2 regions of the Gynuella sp. genome follow, and region 1 is predicted to be linked to the other one. Evidence: predicted binding sites of a transcription regulator. Region 1 holds the regulator's gene; the other holds the start of a gene.
The links. The regulator FNR, encoded in region 1, switches genes on or off when oxygen is low (the NO sensors DNR and NnrR bind a similar motif). The targets are predictions, from matches to a motif close to TTGATNTANATCAA.
Positions count from the first base shown of each region.

Region 2: the regulator FNR is predicted to act here: its motif matches at 4,121-4,134, upstream of hemN (oxygen-independent coproporphyrinogen III oxidase).

Region 1 covers NZ_JBNKSF010000007.1:280,260-288,242, reverse strand. Annotated here, with positions in the region: gene ACQY6I_RS02390 (sulfite exporter TauE/SafE family protein) at 1-64, shown strand, start outside; gene ACQY6I_RS02385 (gamma-glutamylcyclotransferase family protein) at 61-645, shown strand; gene ACQY6I_RS02380 (hypothetical protein) at 926-1,420, shown strand; gene ttcA (tRNA 2-thiocytidine(32) synthetase TtcA) at 1,492-2,379, shown strand; gene fnr (fumarate/nitrate reduction transcriptional regulator Fnr) at 2,494-3,246, shown strand; gene ccoM (cytochrome c oxidase subunit CcoM) at 3,318-3,437, shown strand; gene nudC (NAD(+) diphosphatase) at 3,476-4,309, opposite strand; gene ACQY6I_RS02355 (bifunctional acetate--CoA ligase family protein/GNAT family N-acetyltransferase) at 4,290-6,953, opposite strand; gene ACQY6I_RS02350 (histone deacetylase family protein) at 7,112-7,983, shown strand, end outside.
Region 2 covers NZ_JBNKSF010000039.1:16,022-24,004, reverse strand. Annotated here, with positions in the region: gene ACQY6I_RS16230 (cytochrome c3 family protein) at 1-329, shown strand, start outside; gene moaE (molybdopterin synthase catalytic subunit MoaE) at 469-921, opposite strand; gene moaD (molybdopterin converting factor subunit 1) at 927-1,169, opposite strand; gene moaC (cyclic pyranopterin monophosphate synthase MoaC) at 1,166-1,654, opposite strand; gene moaB (molybdenum cofactor biosynthesis protein B) at 1,654-2,193, opposite strand; gene mobA (molybdenum cofactor guanylyltransferase) at 2,206-2,736, opposite strand; gene moaA (GTP 3',8-cyclase MoaA) at 2,738-3,712, opposite strand; molybdenum cofactor riboswitch at 3,702-3,839, opposite strand; gene hemN (oxygen-independent coproporphyrinogen III oxidase) at 4,255-5,646, shown strand; gene ACQY6I_RS16190 (DoxX family protein) at 5,709-6,113, opposite strand; gene argA (amino-acid N-acetyltransferase) at 6,293-7,609, shown strand; gene ACQY6I_RS16180 (SDR family oxidoreductase) at 7,638-7,983, shown strand, end outside.

The DNA of each region.
Region 1 (7,983 bases):
AATATTGGTTTTTTCCCTGGCGATATGGACCGCGTATTCGGCAATAGAGGTTGTAGCTTCATGAACAATTACATTTTTGGTTACGGCAGTCTGATCTGTGCAGACAGCCGCTCACGTACTGGCATCACCGGCGATGCGATCCCAGCTACTGTTAAAGGAATTAAACGCGGCTGGTACGTATCTGTACCACAGACAATGCATATAGCAGTGGGAGCAGTTCAGGATGAGTTTTCTGAATGCAATGGTGTGATATTTCCAGTAGATACAAAAAACCTGGCCAAATTTGATGAGCGGGAACAGGGTTATGGGCGTATTACACTGAAAACAAGCCATATTATTACCAAACATCAGCTTCCTGATGATGCAATCGTCTGGACCTATGTTGGCCACCAAACCAGATCACCATCATCAGAATATCCGATAACCCAAAGTTATCTGGATGTCATTCTTAAAGGCTGCTTTTCCTGGGACGAAGCATTTGCAATAGAGTTTATTAAAACAACCAGTCACTGGGGTAACCTTATCAATGACAGGTCTGCCCCTCGCTACCCAAGAGCGATAGAAAGTGACACTCATTATCACCTACACGACACATTTCTGATGCAGCACCTACCCGACTGTATTCTGCAGCGTAAAAATATCTGACACTTTTTTGCAGAACTGGAGCCAACTCTGTTTTCAATAACCATCAAAGTCATCAATTGCGCCTGCAACAAACAGCATGTGCGCATTTTTAGTGACTAAATATGCTAATAATTAAGTGAAAACCAACCAAAAGATCTAATACCTTTCATAGATTTTGCTAGCGTAATTTATAAGTACTTTTGTTGACGGATTATGTAAATAGTCTTTAGTTTCAGTATCTGCGAACCGATATAGTCAATATTGAAGCAAAGACCATTTACTTCATTTTTTGGTGAAATATATGGGTATCTGTGCAAGCGAATTAAAAAACTGCGTTATTAAACCGACACTGGAATATTTCGGGGTCTGGAATGAAGCGCACGAAGCTCTACTGATTGCCACGGCCGCCACAGAATCAGATCTTGGATATCATTTAGGATGTAGTTCTGACCAGGGTTATGGTCTTTTTAATATCACTGAGCAGGAACATAACAACATTTGGGACAATTATCTGGCGCAGACACCAGACCTGGCGAGTAAAGTCAGAGGTTTAGCTGGTCAGAGAAGCTTTCTCGAACAACCTCATCTTGAACTATCCACCAATCTGGCTTATTCCACTGCAATTGCTTGGTTTATGTATGAAAGTTCAGGGATCCCTGTACCCGCTAAAACGGATGTCATAAGAATAGCCGAATACTGGTGTAAAAATTTTCATCCTAGCAGGGAGTTTCATGACAAAGTCAAGTTTGTTCATTTTTTACAGGCTTGGTTAAAACAAGACTCTATAGCTGCTTGATTTACAAGCACTAAGGAAAATGGTAGAACGCGCGTTCGTTTTTTATCCATATTCCAATCCTGCCTCAAACCATGCAAACACTCAGTAAAAAAGACAAAACAGAATTTAACAAACTACAAAAGCGCCTGCGCCGGGAAGTCGGAAAAGCAATTGCTGACTACAATATGATCGAAGATGGCGACAAGGTAATGGTATGTTTGTCGGGAGGCAAGGATTCCTACACGATGCTGGACATTCTTCTGGGGCTACAGAAAAGTGCACCGGTACATTTCGATCTGGTGGCTGTTAATCTTGACCAAAAACAGCCTGGCTTTCCTGAGCATGTGCTGCCCGAATATCTGCAATCTATCAATGTGCCTTATCATATTCTGGAACGGGATACTTATAGCATTGTTCAGGATATGGTGCCGGAAGGAAAAACCACCTGTGGAATGTGTTCCCGTCTCAGGCGCGGAACTCTGTATGCTTTTGCGGAACAGATTCAGGCAAATAAAATCGCTCTGGGTCATCACCGCGATGACATCATTGAAACCCTTTTCCTGAACATGTTTTACGGTGGCAAACTTAAGGCAATGCCTCCTAAATTACTGGCAGATTCAGGACGTAATATTCTGATTCGCCCTATGGCCTACTGCCAAGAGGAAGATATTGTACAGTATGCTGAGACTAAGGAATTTCCGATCATTCCATGCAACTTGTGTGGTTCACAGGAAAATCTTCAGCGTCAGTCAATCAAACAAATGTTGAAAGACTGGGAAAAACTGCAGCCCGGCCGCAGTGAAATTATTTTTAGAGCAATCCAGAATGTCGCGCCATCACAACTGGCGGATACCAGCCTGTTCGATTTCAATACTCTGAGTATTAATGGCATTGCCTCGCTGAATATTGGCGATGACGGGCCTCTAAGCCCAATGAAACAAACTCAGGTGGAAAGCTGGGAACCAGGAGCCATAAGCTAATCAATGCAGGTAAAGTACATGTCCAAAAAAAAAGTCATGATATTAGTCAATATACTTGCATGATCTGAATCAAGTTCCATAATGTGACCAAAAATATTGTCAGGAAAATTTTCTATGGTTAGTACTGCCCACTGCGATACCTGTAGCCTGCATCCCCTCTGTCTACCTATTGGCTTACAGGACAACGACCTCGACAAACTGGAAAAAATTATCCGTCGTGGTCGTCCCATCCAAAAAGGTGATCATCTGTTCAGGCAGGGCGAGCCGTTTACATCGGTATATGCTGTACGTACGGGGACTCTTAAAACCTATACGCTAACAAATGATGGTGAAGAACAAATTACAGGATTTCATTTGGCCAGCGAACTGGTTGGGTTAAGTAATTTTGATACACAACTGTACACGTGTTCAGCGAAGGCACTTGAAACCACTAACGTCTGCGAAATTCCATTTGAGAGTCTGGATGATCTGAGTGCAGAATTACCCGCACTTAGACGCCAGTTATTGCGGACGATGGGCAAGGAAATTCGTGATGACCAGCAAATGATGTTGTTGTTATCAAAGAAAAGCGCAGAAGAACGTATCGCCTCTTTTTTGTTAAACTTGGCATCCAGATTCAAACGTCGCGGTTTTTCTGACAAAACCTTCCGTTTATCTATGTCCCGGGCTGATATGGCAAACTATCTTGGCTTAGCAGTTGAGACAGTAAGCCGAGTATTTACACGCTTTCAAAAGCAGGATCTGATCGAGATTACGGGTAACGCCAAGGAAATCTCCTTATTGGATCAGAGAGCATTATGGGATCTTGCCGCATTGAGCGAAACCGAACGTTGCGAGCTGGATATTATTGTCTCCAGCTTGGGCTGATCCGTATCAACTTTTGGTGTTGATTTTTTAATTACACTCGTCCTACATGCATATGTATGGAGAGTGTAATTATGTATATCGATCAGATTATCTTCGCAGGAATAGGAACCGTTGGCCTCGTGGTACTTATTACCGGAGGTATTTTCTATTTCATGTATCGCGATGCTCATAAGAAAAAAGACAAGCACTAAGCAGCAGAGGCGTTATCTGTTTAATACTCATAACGCCTTTATTTCTTCGCCATACGAACCTTTTCCCGATGCCTTTCGATCATCCAGCCTGCAATACTCAGGTTAGGTGCATATTTTGGCAGGTCTTCGATATGGAACCAGCGGGCATCCAGAATTTCATGTTCCTGAATCCGGATATCTCCTGATTCGTATTCAGCCTCATAGCCAAGCATTAGTTGATGCGGAAAAGGCCAAGTTTGACTGTTTAAATAACTAATGTTTTTCACTCTCACACCGACTTCTTCGAGAATTTCTCGATATACAGCCTGTTCCGCAGATTCCCCTGCCTCAACAAACCCTGCGAGCGTTGAATACATACCTGAGTCTTTGTGACGCACACCATTGGCCAGTAACACTTCTTCCCCCCGATACACCAACACAATAACGCAAGGCGATATCCTGGGATAAGCAGTCAACCCGCAATGATCACAATGGGCCCCTGGTTCATGATCAAAATATCGTGTTCTATGCCCACAACGCCCACAAAACCGATGGTCCTGCCGCCAGGTATGCAGCTGAACAGCCCGGCTAACCATCGCAAAAACCTGCTCATTTTCTCGGGCAACATCACGAACGGTAACAACCCACCAACCTTCAGGCAGCTCATAACTTTCATCCAACCAACCTGCAAACCAGGGAACCCCCTCCAGGGAGGCAATATAGCCGACACTATCAACCTCAATATTCAGAATATCCTTTGCTTGCAAAACCCAATCACCGGAGTTGGGTACAATCAGATTCCCCCCCTGAAACAAAAGAATATTACCTGCCGACAAATCGTGCTTTTCTTGAAAATCAATTGACCAATAAGTCTCATCCAGTTGATACAGCATCTTTTTTCAGTTCCAGTTTTACCATACACACACCATCGTCCTGACAAACCTGCTCAAAACCACAGTGACGGGCAAGCCTTAGCATGGGCTCGTTGTCACTCATGATTTCAGCGACGATAGCAGTCGCTTTTTCATTTTCACTGTACCGGATCATACGCTGCATCAATTGCGAACCAAACCCTTTCCCCTGCATTTCAGGATCGACCATTACGGCAAATTCGATCTCATTGGTATTAACATCCTTCCAGGTCCGTACCTCTCCCCAAATGCGCTGGTACTGATCAACCGCGACAAATGCCATCTCTCTACCATAATCAATCTGACACATGGCAGCGAGCTCACGATGTTCAAAATTCAAACGACTGCCAAAAAAGCGAAAGCGCAAAGCTTCTGCTGTCATGCGTTCAAAAAACAGTTTCAACTCTGCTTCATCTTCCGCCCGAATAGGTCTCAAGACCAGCTCCTGACCATCTTTTAACGTCATTGATTCTTCTAGATGAATAGGATAAGGCACGATTGGAGATGGAAAAGACTTACCCAGATTGATCGCAACCCCCAATACCAGCAGAGAGTGGTCAGGTAGCAGCAGCAAGTTAACTTCCAAACCTTCAATGCTCGGGTGATCAATGGCAATCTGACTAACAGCCATCAACGCTGTACTGAGTTCTTCGATATCTTTTTCCGGATTATCGGATCTCTCACTTAATACAGAGTATGCATGACTACGGTAAATCAATTTTCGGGTATGATTCGAATTCAATGGCGGTAAACCAAAGCGCCGATCAGCCAATATATCTGCTGTAGAACCCCCCTCTCCAAACACCACGAGCGGGCCAACCAGGGAATCCCGGGTCAACCCCATTGAGAATACCAGCGAGTCCATTTTTCGCCTCATCGGCTGGACACCAAACCCCAGTACTTTACTGCCAGGGAACAGATTTTTTTGATCAGACAACAACTGGTGGGTAGCATCTTTCAGCTCATTGAAGTCATTGATCGAAATGACCACTCCACGCCATCGGGTTCTGGGATTATCATCATAGGCAAATGGATAACAATAAGCCTCATGAACCAGTCGCAGGGAGACGGGATATGCCTGATTGGGTTCGGCAAATAACTGTTTCTGAGAGGTATAAAAATTCGAACCGACAAGATTGAAACCATATATTTCAAGTACTGTCCGGGCCTCAATCCAGGTCATGTATTCGCGGTTCTGCTGCTTAACTGAATGAATCAATGATTCGACGGTTGCTTTATTGGATGCCTGAATACTAAATGACTGGGGTGGGGTCTCCCGAAGGCTGGTCTGATTACGTTCATGATGAACCATAATCATAAACGCTTCGACAGCCTCAGAGGGAGAATCAAAATTTAGCAGGTTGTGACGATCAAACAGCTCCCTCGCCTCACGAACAGACTCGATCCCCAACCAACACGTTAATACCATATGCCGGCTTGACTTAATAAGCGGAACCAGGCTCTCAGCTAATCGCATGGGATGACTTCTGTGATTCGGGGTCACCACCAGCATTATCGCCCCCAAACCTTTCACCTTATCAACCATTTGCAGCAAACTCCGATATCCCTCAGTCGACGTGTTCGGCGCAACCACCATTGGATTAAAGCCGATTTCGTCCTGATACCAGGTGACATCTTTTAGAGCATCTTTAATACTGGACATATCCGCAAGCTGACCTTTGAGTTGCACCAGACGATTCAAAGCCAGCATTGAAGTACCCAGCCCATTGGAAATAATGGCCAGGGACTCAAAGAACAACGGTTTCATGCGGTTGAGAATCTCAAACCCGTTAAACAAGCCATCCATGGATTCTGCTTCGAGCACCCCTGCACGCCGGAAAAAGCGATAATCCACCCGATCACGACTTTTTAAACCGGCAGGTACGGGGTCCTTCAGCCCACTTCGAATTGCCAATACTTTCTTGGTTCTGGATGCAGCTCTCAACGCGGTCATCAATCTACGAGCATCAGGTAATGTTTCGATATTGAGCAGAATGGACTTAACCCGTCGGTCAGCCGCCAGATAGTCCACAATGTCCGCGATTTCTACATCCGCTGCGGCTCCTACGGTAATAAAGTGGGAAAAACCGATACCACGACCAACCGCCCAATCCAACAAAGCACTGCCCATTGCTGCTGACTGGCCCACAAACGCAGTTGTTCCGGCTGAAGGAAATAAATGCGCAAAAGAGGCATTTATTTTCAGCGCTGGAATCATCACCCCCATTGAATTCGGACCGATTATTCGGATACCCAACTTAATTGCCAGGTCCCTGATACCCTGGTTAGCCGCTCTTGTTGCACCTTTCTGGCGACTGATGCCGCCAGTCAGCAGGACTGCTGAACGAATTCTTTTCTTAGCAATCTGCTTCAATACTTTGGAAATATTTTCTGCTGGCAAACATATAATTGCCAGATCAATTGGTTGCTTGATCTTGGCAAGACTCTGATAGCAGGGAACACCAAACACCTGACTGTATGGTTTCAGGTTTATAGCAATCAGCGTTTTATCGTAGCCTGCAGCCACGATATTTTTCATTACCAGGGCCCCCATGCTGCCTTCGCGCTCTGAAGCACCAAATACAACAATACTGTCGGGGTTAAAGAAGGTTGCTAAAGCTGACATGATCACCGACCTTTCGCTAGTTCAGAATCATTAGTGTTTAAGGCATAGTCTCCGCCATGAAATTCTCTTATATTTAAGAATCGTTCAGACCCAGACTGATAATCACAATAATGATAGATACCGCCTTCTTGAGCCACCCTTTCACAGAAAAACATGACATGGGTGAGGGACATCCGGAAAGTCCAGCCAGAACAATGGCTATCCAGCGCCATTTTTCCAATCTTGGCCTGAACAATAAAATGCTGCAACTACAGGCTGAAATGGCATATGAAGAAGCTGTGCTCAGGGTTCATCACCCTCGGTACATAGAGCAACTGGAACAAATGTCGCCACTGTCCGGGTTAATTCAGGCTGACCCGGATACATTAATGGGTCCTCACAGTCATGACGCGGCTTATTTTGCTGCCGGCGCGGGCATTCAGGCCGTTAACGATATCGTCGACGGTAAATATCAGAGAGCCTTTTGTGCTGTCAGGCCTCCTGGACACCATGCCGAACCCAATACTACGATGGGCTTTTGCTTTATCAATAACATCGCAGTTGCTGTTCAGGAGCTGCGCTCAAAACATAATATCAAACGAGTGGCAGTGATTGACTTTGACGTACATCAGGGGAATGGCACAGTAGAGATATTCAAAAATATACCGGATGTCTTGTTCTGCTCATCATTTCAGCATCCTTTTTATCCGAACAGCCATTGGAACATTGACCGTCCCAATATCATCAATAGCCCTATCCCTGCATTCAGTACTGGCGAACAATTGATGAAGATATGGGAAGCACAGTGGCTACCAGCGTTAGTACAGCACAAACCGGAGTTTATTTTTATTTCAGCAGGCTTCGACGCTCACAGAGATGATCCGATGGCAGAAATGAACTGGCTGGCCAATGACTATCACTGGATCACCTCCAGACTCTGTGAAATTGCCAATAAGTACGCCGACGGCCGCGTTATTTCTATGCTGGAAGGCGGATATAATCTGAAAGCACTGGCTGCATCAGTTGAGCAACATGTCCGCGCCTTATTGGA
Region 2 (7,983 bases), on a different contig from region 1:
TGCCCCATAACTGGACGAATAAAATGGCCCGAAAAATGGCGGCTTCAAAAGAAGTCTGGGGAAAAATATTTGGCACCATTAATACTCAGGAAAAATTTGAACATAAACGGCGAGAACTCGCTGAACATGAATGGGCCCGTCTCAAGGCCAATGATTCCCTAGAGTGTCGTAACTGTCATAACTTTGATTCCATGGATTTTACCCGTCAAAGTGAACGCGCTGCGGAGCGGCACTCAACTGCACTGGCATCGGGAGAAAAAACCTGTATCGACTGTCACAAAGGAATTGCTCACCGCTTACCGGATATGACGGGAGTGGAGTTGTATTGAAGTACCCTTAAGTGTTTGTTCGCCCGGCAAATAATACTGCCGGGCAATCACGCACTTGTTTATATATGAGCGCTTGGGGGAACGGGATCGGAGGGGTTTTAGGTGCTTGTGTTTGTGGCAACGTAATGATCTTTGTCGGTCACCATCTTTGGGCTGCCTGCTCGTCACTGTCCTTGGCATCCAGCCATTGTTCACCTTGAGTGCCCGTTTCTTTTTTCCAGAAAGGAGCTTTGGTTTTTAAAAAATCCATTAGGTACTCACAGGTCTGAAACGCATCCTGACGGTGAGCACTGCTGACGCCTACAAACACGATCTGATCGCTGACCTGCAACGCTCCAACGCGATGAACAATCCGTATCTCTTCAGCGGACCAGCGCTGGCGTGCAGTCAGAATAATCTCATGCAGAATTTTTTCAGTCATGCCGGGATAATGTTCAAGGTACAGGCCGGTAACATGCTGTTGTTCGTTAAAATCGCGAACCCGGCCGACAAAAAACACCACTGCACCCGCGCTGTTGTTTTGAGCGACCATGGCTTGGTAGTGTTCATCCACTGAAAAATCATTTTCCTGTATTAATACCAGATCAGTCATGTGCACTACCCTCCCGTGACCGGTGGAAAAAATGCCAGTTCATCTTCGTTGCTGACCTTGCTATCCATTTCTGCCATGGTCTGATTAATGGCCACCAGTACTGGTTTATCGAATGCATCCTGCCAGTCCGGGTGATCATTAAGCAGTTGTTTGATGACCTTATGAACCTGGGTAGGCTGAGGTACTTCCAGTGATGTCTCTGCACAACCGATACTGTCCCGCAGGCGGGCAAAAAACAGTATTTTCATGTTTCCTCCGGATGGAGCCAGTGTCCGGTTTTACCACCCTGTTTTTCCAATACCCTTAAACCACTGATGGTCATGGCCGGATCGACGGCTTTGCACATGTCAAACAGCGTTAGTGCTGCAACCGAAGCGGCGGTCAATGCTTCCATCTCGACGCCGGTCTGACCGGCCAGTTTACAAAGCGATGTAATGCGAACGCGGCCAAGCTGTGGTTGCAGCTCAAAGTCCACAGCAATTTTGGTTAGCATCAGCGGGTGGCATAGCGGAATCAGCTCAGGGGTTTTTTTTGCTGCTTGTATGCCAGCAATGCGGGCAACGGCAAAAACATCCCCTTTGTGGTGGTTACCCTGTTCTATCATGGTCAGGGTATCGGCAGACATATAAATAAATGCTTCTGCCTGTGCCAACCGTTGACTGCTATGTTTGTCGGTAACATCCACCATGTTGGCGGAGCCGTGATGATCGATATGGCTGAATTGCTTTTCCATTAGCCCCGACTCTCGCATGTGGGTGCCATTTTCAGATGGGCAACAAAATTGCAGGGTTTGCAACGTGCATCCAGTTGTTCTTTGATGATGCCGTTCCAGCCGGTTTTGCAGGCCCCGGTGGAGCCCGGCATGCAGAAGATGACTGTGCCATTGGCAAAACCTGCCAGAGCGCGACTTTGTATGGTCGAAGTCCCTATTTCGTCATAAGACAGTTGCCGGAATAACTCTCCGAATCCTTCAACCTGTTTGTCAAATAACGGTGTGAGTGCTTCCGGGGTGGAATCGCGACCGGTAAATCCAGTGCCTCCGGTAATTAAAATAACCTGTACTTCACTCGAAGCGATCCATTGGGAAACGATGGCGCGTAGTTGATAAACGTCGTCTTTGACGATTTGCTTGTCGGCCAGCAGATGGCCTTCCGCTTTCACTTGCTCTGCCAGGTATTGTCCGGAAGTATCGTTTGCTTCTGTACGGGTATCGGATACGGTCAGTACTGCAATATTCAGGGGAACGAAGTCAGCTTGTGATAAATGAGCCATGGTGAATATTTCCTATAACTGTCTTAATAAGGTTTGCCATTGTTGTGGATCATTGGCGTTGCTTAAACATATTTCGTCATCAGCATTCAGGGCCAGCTGTTCAACACCCATGCTGCGATTGAATGCCCGGACACTCAAATCTTCTCCGGATGTCTGCAGCCGTTTATATAATTCCGGTATCAGCTGGACGGAAGACTTCAGCAGTAATGGCAAAGGATGGTAATCATAACAACAGCCTGCCTCTGAAGAATGGTTCATCAGTCTGGCAAGCGTTTCGGGTTGCATCAGGGGCAGGTCAACCGGCACAAACAACCAGCTGGGAGCCGGTCGTTGCCGGATGACAGAGTATATTCCGGCCAATGGCCCGGGGTAGTCAGTAAACTCGTCGTGAACCCCGTCTGGGCCACTGACAATAACTTCCAGCCCCAACTGTCCAAGGATGCTTTGCTGGCGTTGTAACAAGGTCTGACCATTGATCATCAGTCGGGATTTATCCTTTCCCATACGTGAGGAACGGCCTCCGGCAAGAATAACACCCAGCATGTCAGCCTCCGATCATGGAAAGGTCGCGCGTGATGCCGGAGTTGCCCTGTTGCAGGAAGTGGCTGACTTTCTTGTCCTTAAGTGCCTCGGCTAAGAAATCTGTCAGCTGTGAGCGCTGTTCTGGCTGTTGAATCAGATGGCGGATATCGTATCCATGGTCACCAAAAAGGCACAAATGTACTTTACCTTCGGCGCTGACTCTCAAGCGGTTGCAGTTGCTACAGAAGTCCTGGCTGTATGGCATGATCAGACCGATACGGCCCTGATAATCTGGATGCCAATATTCCACTGCCGGGCCTGCATCCTGGTTACGAATGATTGTCTGCCAGCCCTGCTCAAGTAATTTCACTTGCAGGTCAGCTCCGGAAAGGTGTCGTTTTTCGAAGAATTCGGTGTTGTCTCCGGTTTGCATGACTTCAATAAAGCGCAAAGTCAGATCCTGGTCCTTAATCCATCCCAAAAATGTATCCAGTTCACGGTCATTCAGATCGCGCATTAACACTGCATTGACTTTGATATGTTTAATACCCGTCCTTTGTGCTTGTTGCAGCGCGACAAGAATCTCGTTGAGCCGGTCATGCCCGGTGATGGTTTGAAAGACCTGAGGATCAAGACTGTCGATACTGACATTCAATTGATCAAGCCCTGCGTGATCAAGACCTTGCAACAGACTTCCTAATCGATAGCCATTAGTGGTCATGGCAACGGTCTGGATGCCTGGGATGCTTTTGATGTCACCAATGATATCGATCAGGTCTTTACGCAGGGCCGGTTCACCGCCGGTAATTCGAACTTTCTGAGTGCCGGCAGAGGCAAATCCCGATACCAGGTTAACAATTTCCGGACGGGTGAGAAATGAACGCTGGCCATCCTTTTTATAACCATCCGGAAGGCAATAGTTGCAGCGAAAATTGCAAACATCAGTAATAGACAGGCGCAGGTAATAAAAACGACGCCCAAATGAATCCTGTAACATAGACACACCTTTCCAAAATACAAGGGAGGCAAACCGGTTTCCCTGTTTACCCTGTCAGCACAATGCTGAGGCCGGAGGTTCATGCGTCTGGCGGTTAGAACGCTGCGGCTCGGAGTGTTTCTTTAAATCCGGCAATTACTATAGACCCTATTGGGGTGTAAAAAAACCTTACTAAATAGGTACTTATAGCTTTTATATAAGACCAGTCAGAGGGAAAAAAGTTTCATGGGAAAACGACGGGGCAAAAAAAAGGCCAAAGCTATAAAGCCCTGGCCTCACCATCGTAACAACACATCCGTGTGCTGGAGGAGGAGAACAATGGAGACACCTTCCTATAGCGGGTTAGGTCGGTGTTGCAGTGAAGTATACCGGTAAAATCTTTGCTGTTTAGTGCTAACTCATTCACGCTTGATGCAAATCAAACAGAATATGTATTTGATCAAAAACCATAAAATACTTATTGCTTTTCCGGGATTGGGTGACCTTTGTCAATGACGCTGGCGGGATTAAAACTTAGCCTAGCCTGATATTGGAGGAGTCCTATGACCGTAATTAATGAACCTAAAATCTGGGATCGCGAAGTCATTTTGAAATACAACATTTCAGGCCCCAGATACACATCTTATCCGACAGCGGTGCAGTTTGAGGATTTTGATCCCACTCGGACGCTGGAGATTGCCCAGGAACATAAAAACACTCATCAATCGATGAGTTTGTACGTGCATGTGCCGTTTTGTCGTCATATCTGCTTTTATTGTGGTTGTAATAAAATAGCAACCAAGGACCCGGCCCGAGCCGACGCTTATATCGATATTCTGGAAAAAGAGATGCAAATGATGGCGCCTTATTTTGCGGAACGTCCGGTACGTCAGCTGCATTGGGGGGGAGGAACGCCGACTTTTTTATCGATAGATCAGATCAAGCGGTTGTTCCTGCTTATTAAAAAGAACTTTTCGCTGTTGGCTGATGACCTGGGCGAATATTCCATCGAAATAGACCCCAGAGTGACCTCGAGGGATCAGCTGGTTCTGTTACGGGAGCTTGGATTTAATCGTATCAGTCTCGGGGTGCAGGATTTTAATCCGGACACACAGGTAGCCATCAACCGGTTGCAAAGTTATGACATGGTGTCGGAAATGATGCACATTGCCCGGCAAAATGGGTTTTTCAGTGTTAGTTTCGACCTGATTTACGGTTTACCAAAACAGACCAGGGAGAGCTTTGATCGCACCATTGAGCAGGTTATCGCCCTGAATCCGGACCGGATTGCTGTGTATAACTACGCTCATTTGCCAGAGCGTTTTTTACCACAACGACGGATTAACGAAAGTGAACTGCCCTCACCGGAAGAAAAGCTAAATATTCTTGATAGTTGTATCAATGCATTGCAGCAGGCCGGTTACGTTTATATTGGCATGGATCACTTTGCCAAACCGGGAGATGACTTGGTTGATGCGCTTAATGAAGGAACTCTGCAGCGTAATTTTCAAGGTTACTCGACCTACGGCAATATGGATATGCTGGGGCTTGGCGTTTCCAGTATCAGTTATATCAACCAGACCTTCGTGCAGAATTATCGTGATCTTGGGCAGTACGAGCAGGTTATTTCCAATGGAAACCTGGCCAGCTTTAAAGGTTATCAGCTCAATGACGATGATCTGATTCGACAGCGGGTTATTCAGGAGCTTAGCTGCAATGGTCGGTTGAAGTTTGACGCGCTTGATGAACAGTTTGATATTGATTCAAGGGCGTATTTTGCCAATGAGATTCGTCGACTGGCGTTTCTGGCTGATGACGGCCTGGTGACTGTCGATAATCATGCCATTAAGGTAACCAGCGCCGGGCGTTTGTTGTTACGGCCTATTTGTATGGTATTTGATGCATATCTGCAGCAGAGTCCGGCAAATAAGAATCGCTTTTCCAAAGTGTTGTGATAAAACATGTTGTAATAAAAAAGAGCTGCCAAGGCAGCTCTTTTTGGTTTTCGTCAGGATAATCAAGCTTTGTTGCGGCTATCCAGGCTGATAGGACCAGCTCCACGACCCGCCAGAAACAGAAAGGCACCAGTCAGAGCAATATTTTTCATTAGGTGGATCTGATCCAATAGCGTGGCCATTGCATTATCCGGAAACGTGTTACCGTGAAACAACAGGCCGGACACCAGGCAGAATAATGCCAGGAACAAAGCGGCGATACGGGTTTTCCAGCCCAACAAAACAGCCAAAGAGGCAAACAGTTCAATTGCTATCGCTGGGAACAACATGAAACCGGGTAGGCCGCCACTGGTGACATAGGCCATATTTCCTTGAATATCGCCCAGTTTTTGCAATCCGGACATCACAAAAATTGAGATCAATAAAACCCGTCCCAGGACTTCGACATAGCTCCAGAATTTTTCCATTGTTTTTTGCCTTATCTGTTCATTTGTTTAAGATGACGGCAATAGTACTGAATGGATACTGGTAAAAAAATTGAAGCTTTTCATATAATTCTATCAATAAATTTGAACAATCAATAAAACCTGCAGATACGTTATGATTAGACTTTCCTGCCACCACTTGAAAGGAACATATTCCCATCGTGAATTTCGTTGATTTCTTCCGTTCTACGGCTCCTTATATTCATGCCCACCGGACCAAGACACTGGTTGTCGGGATCTCTGGTGAAGGATTGGATCAACCTGCTGCCCGCTCTCTGGTTCCTGATCTGGCGTTGCTGAACAGTCTTGGGATGCGGGTAGTCCTGGTCTATGGTGCCCGAAGTCAGATAAACCGACGATTGCAGGAAAAAAATATCACCAGCGTTATGCACAGCCATATGCGGGTGACCAGTCCTGAAATCATGGAAACCATTCTGGATGTACATGGGCAATTGCGCTCACAGCTGGAGGCTCAGTTCAGTCTTGGGATGGTGAACTCACCCATGCACAACGCCAAAGTCCGGTGTGTCAGTGGTAATTTTGTTCTGGCCAGACCGGTGGGGGTGATTGATGGTGTCGACATGCAACATACGGGTGTGGTGCGTAAAGTGGATGCCTCTTCGATACGGCAATTGCTCGACAACAATTTCATTGTCCTGATGTCGCATCTGGGGTATTCGCCCACCGGCGAGTTGTTTAATGTGTCTGTTCATGATGTTGCGGTACAAACGGCAGTTGCACTCAAAGCAGACAAGCTGGTAATTGTCGGTGACTGTTCACTGGTCTTGAAAGAAGCCGAAACGATTACCGAGCTGTTTCCCAGTCAGTGCCAGCGAATATTGGATCAACATACTCCAGAAATACCTGGATATGCCGAATTGGAGGCCATGGTCACTGCTTGTCGAGCCGGTGTAGGACGCTGTCACCTGTTGCCGTTCGATAACGATGGCAGCATTCTCAACGAACTGTATACCCGCGATGGTATCGGTACCCTGGTTACCCAGGAGGCCTACGATAGCATCCGCCCGGCAACGATTAATGATGTGGCCGGTATCCTCGAACTGCTGCTACCCCTGGAGATTAAGGGCGTTCTGGTGCGACGTTCACGAGAGCTGCTGGAACAGGAAATCAATCATTTCATGGTCAACGAGCGCGATGGCATGATCATCGGTTGTGCTGCTCTTTATCCGTTTTTGGAGGATGAGGAAAAAACCGGTGAACTGGCCTGTGTGGCGGTGCATGAAGGGTATCGTCATGAACATCGTGGTGACCGGCTCATGCGGGCCATTACTGAGCGGGCCCATGCGCTGGGCCTGAGCAGCCTGTTCGTGTTGACGACACATACAGCGCACTGGTTTCTTGAACGGGGATTTCAACAGATTGACGTGGATGGGTTGCCGATGAAGAGAAAGTCTCTGTACAACTATCAGCGCAACTCTAAAGTTTTTAAGAAAAATATCGGTCCACTCAGACCCTAAGGGGCGGGTGACTAAACAGGAGAATCTTATGGATCTGCAACTGAAAGACAAGGTCATCATGGTGGCGGCAGCGAGTCAGGGGATGGGATATGCCATTGCCCGGCAATGTGCATTGGAAGGTGCCAGAGTGTCCATGGCCAGTCGTGACAAGGCTGCCATTGAGGCTGCGGCTGAAACCATCCGAGCAGAATCCGGAGCGAAGGTCCAGGCCTATCAGTTTGATGCCCGTGACGGCAGTAGTATTGAGCGCTGGGTGGCAGATACCATCGTTGATCTCGGGCCGGTGAATGGATTGCTGGTTAACGCCGGTGGGCCACCCACCGGTCAGTTTGAAAGTTTTGATGACAATGACTGGCAGGCAGCATTTGAATTGA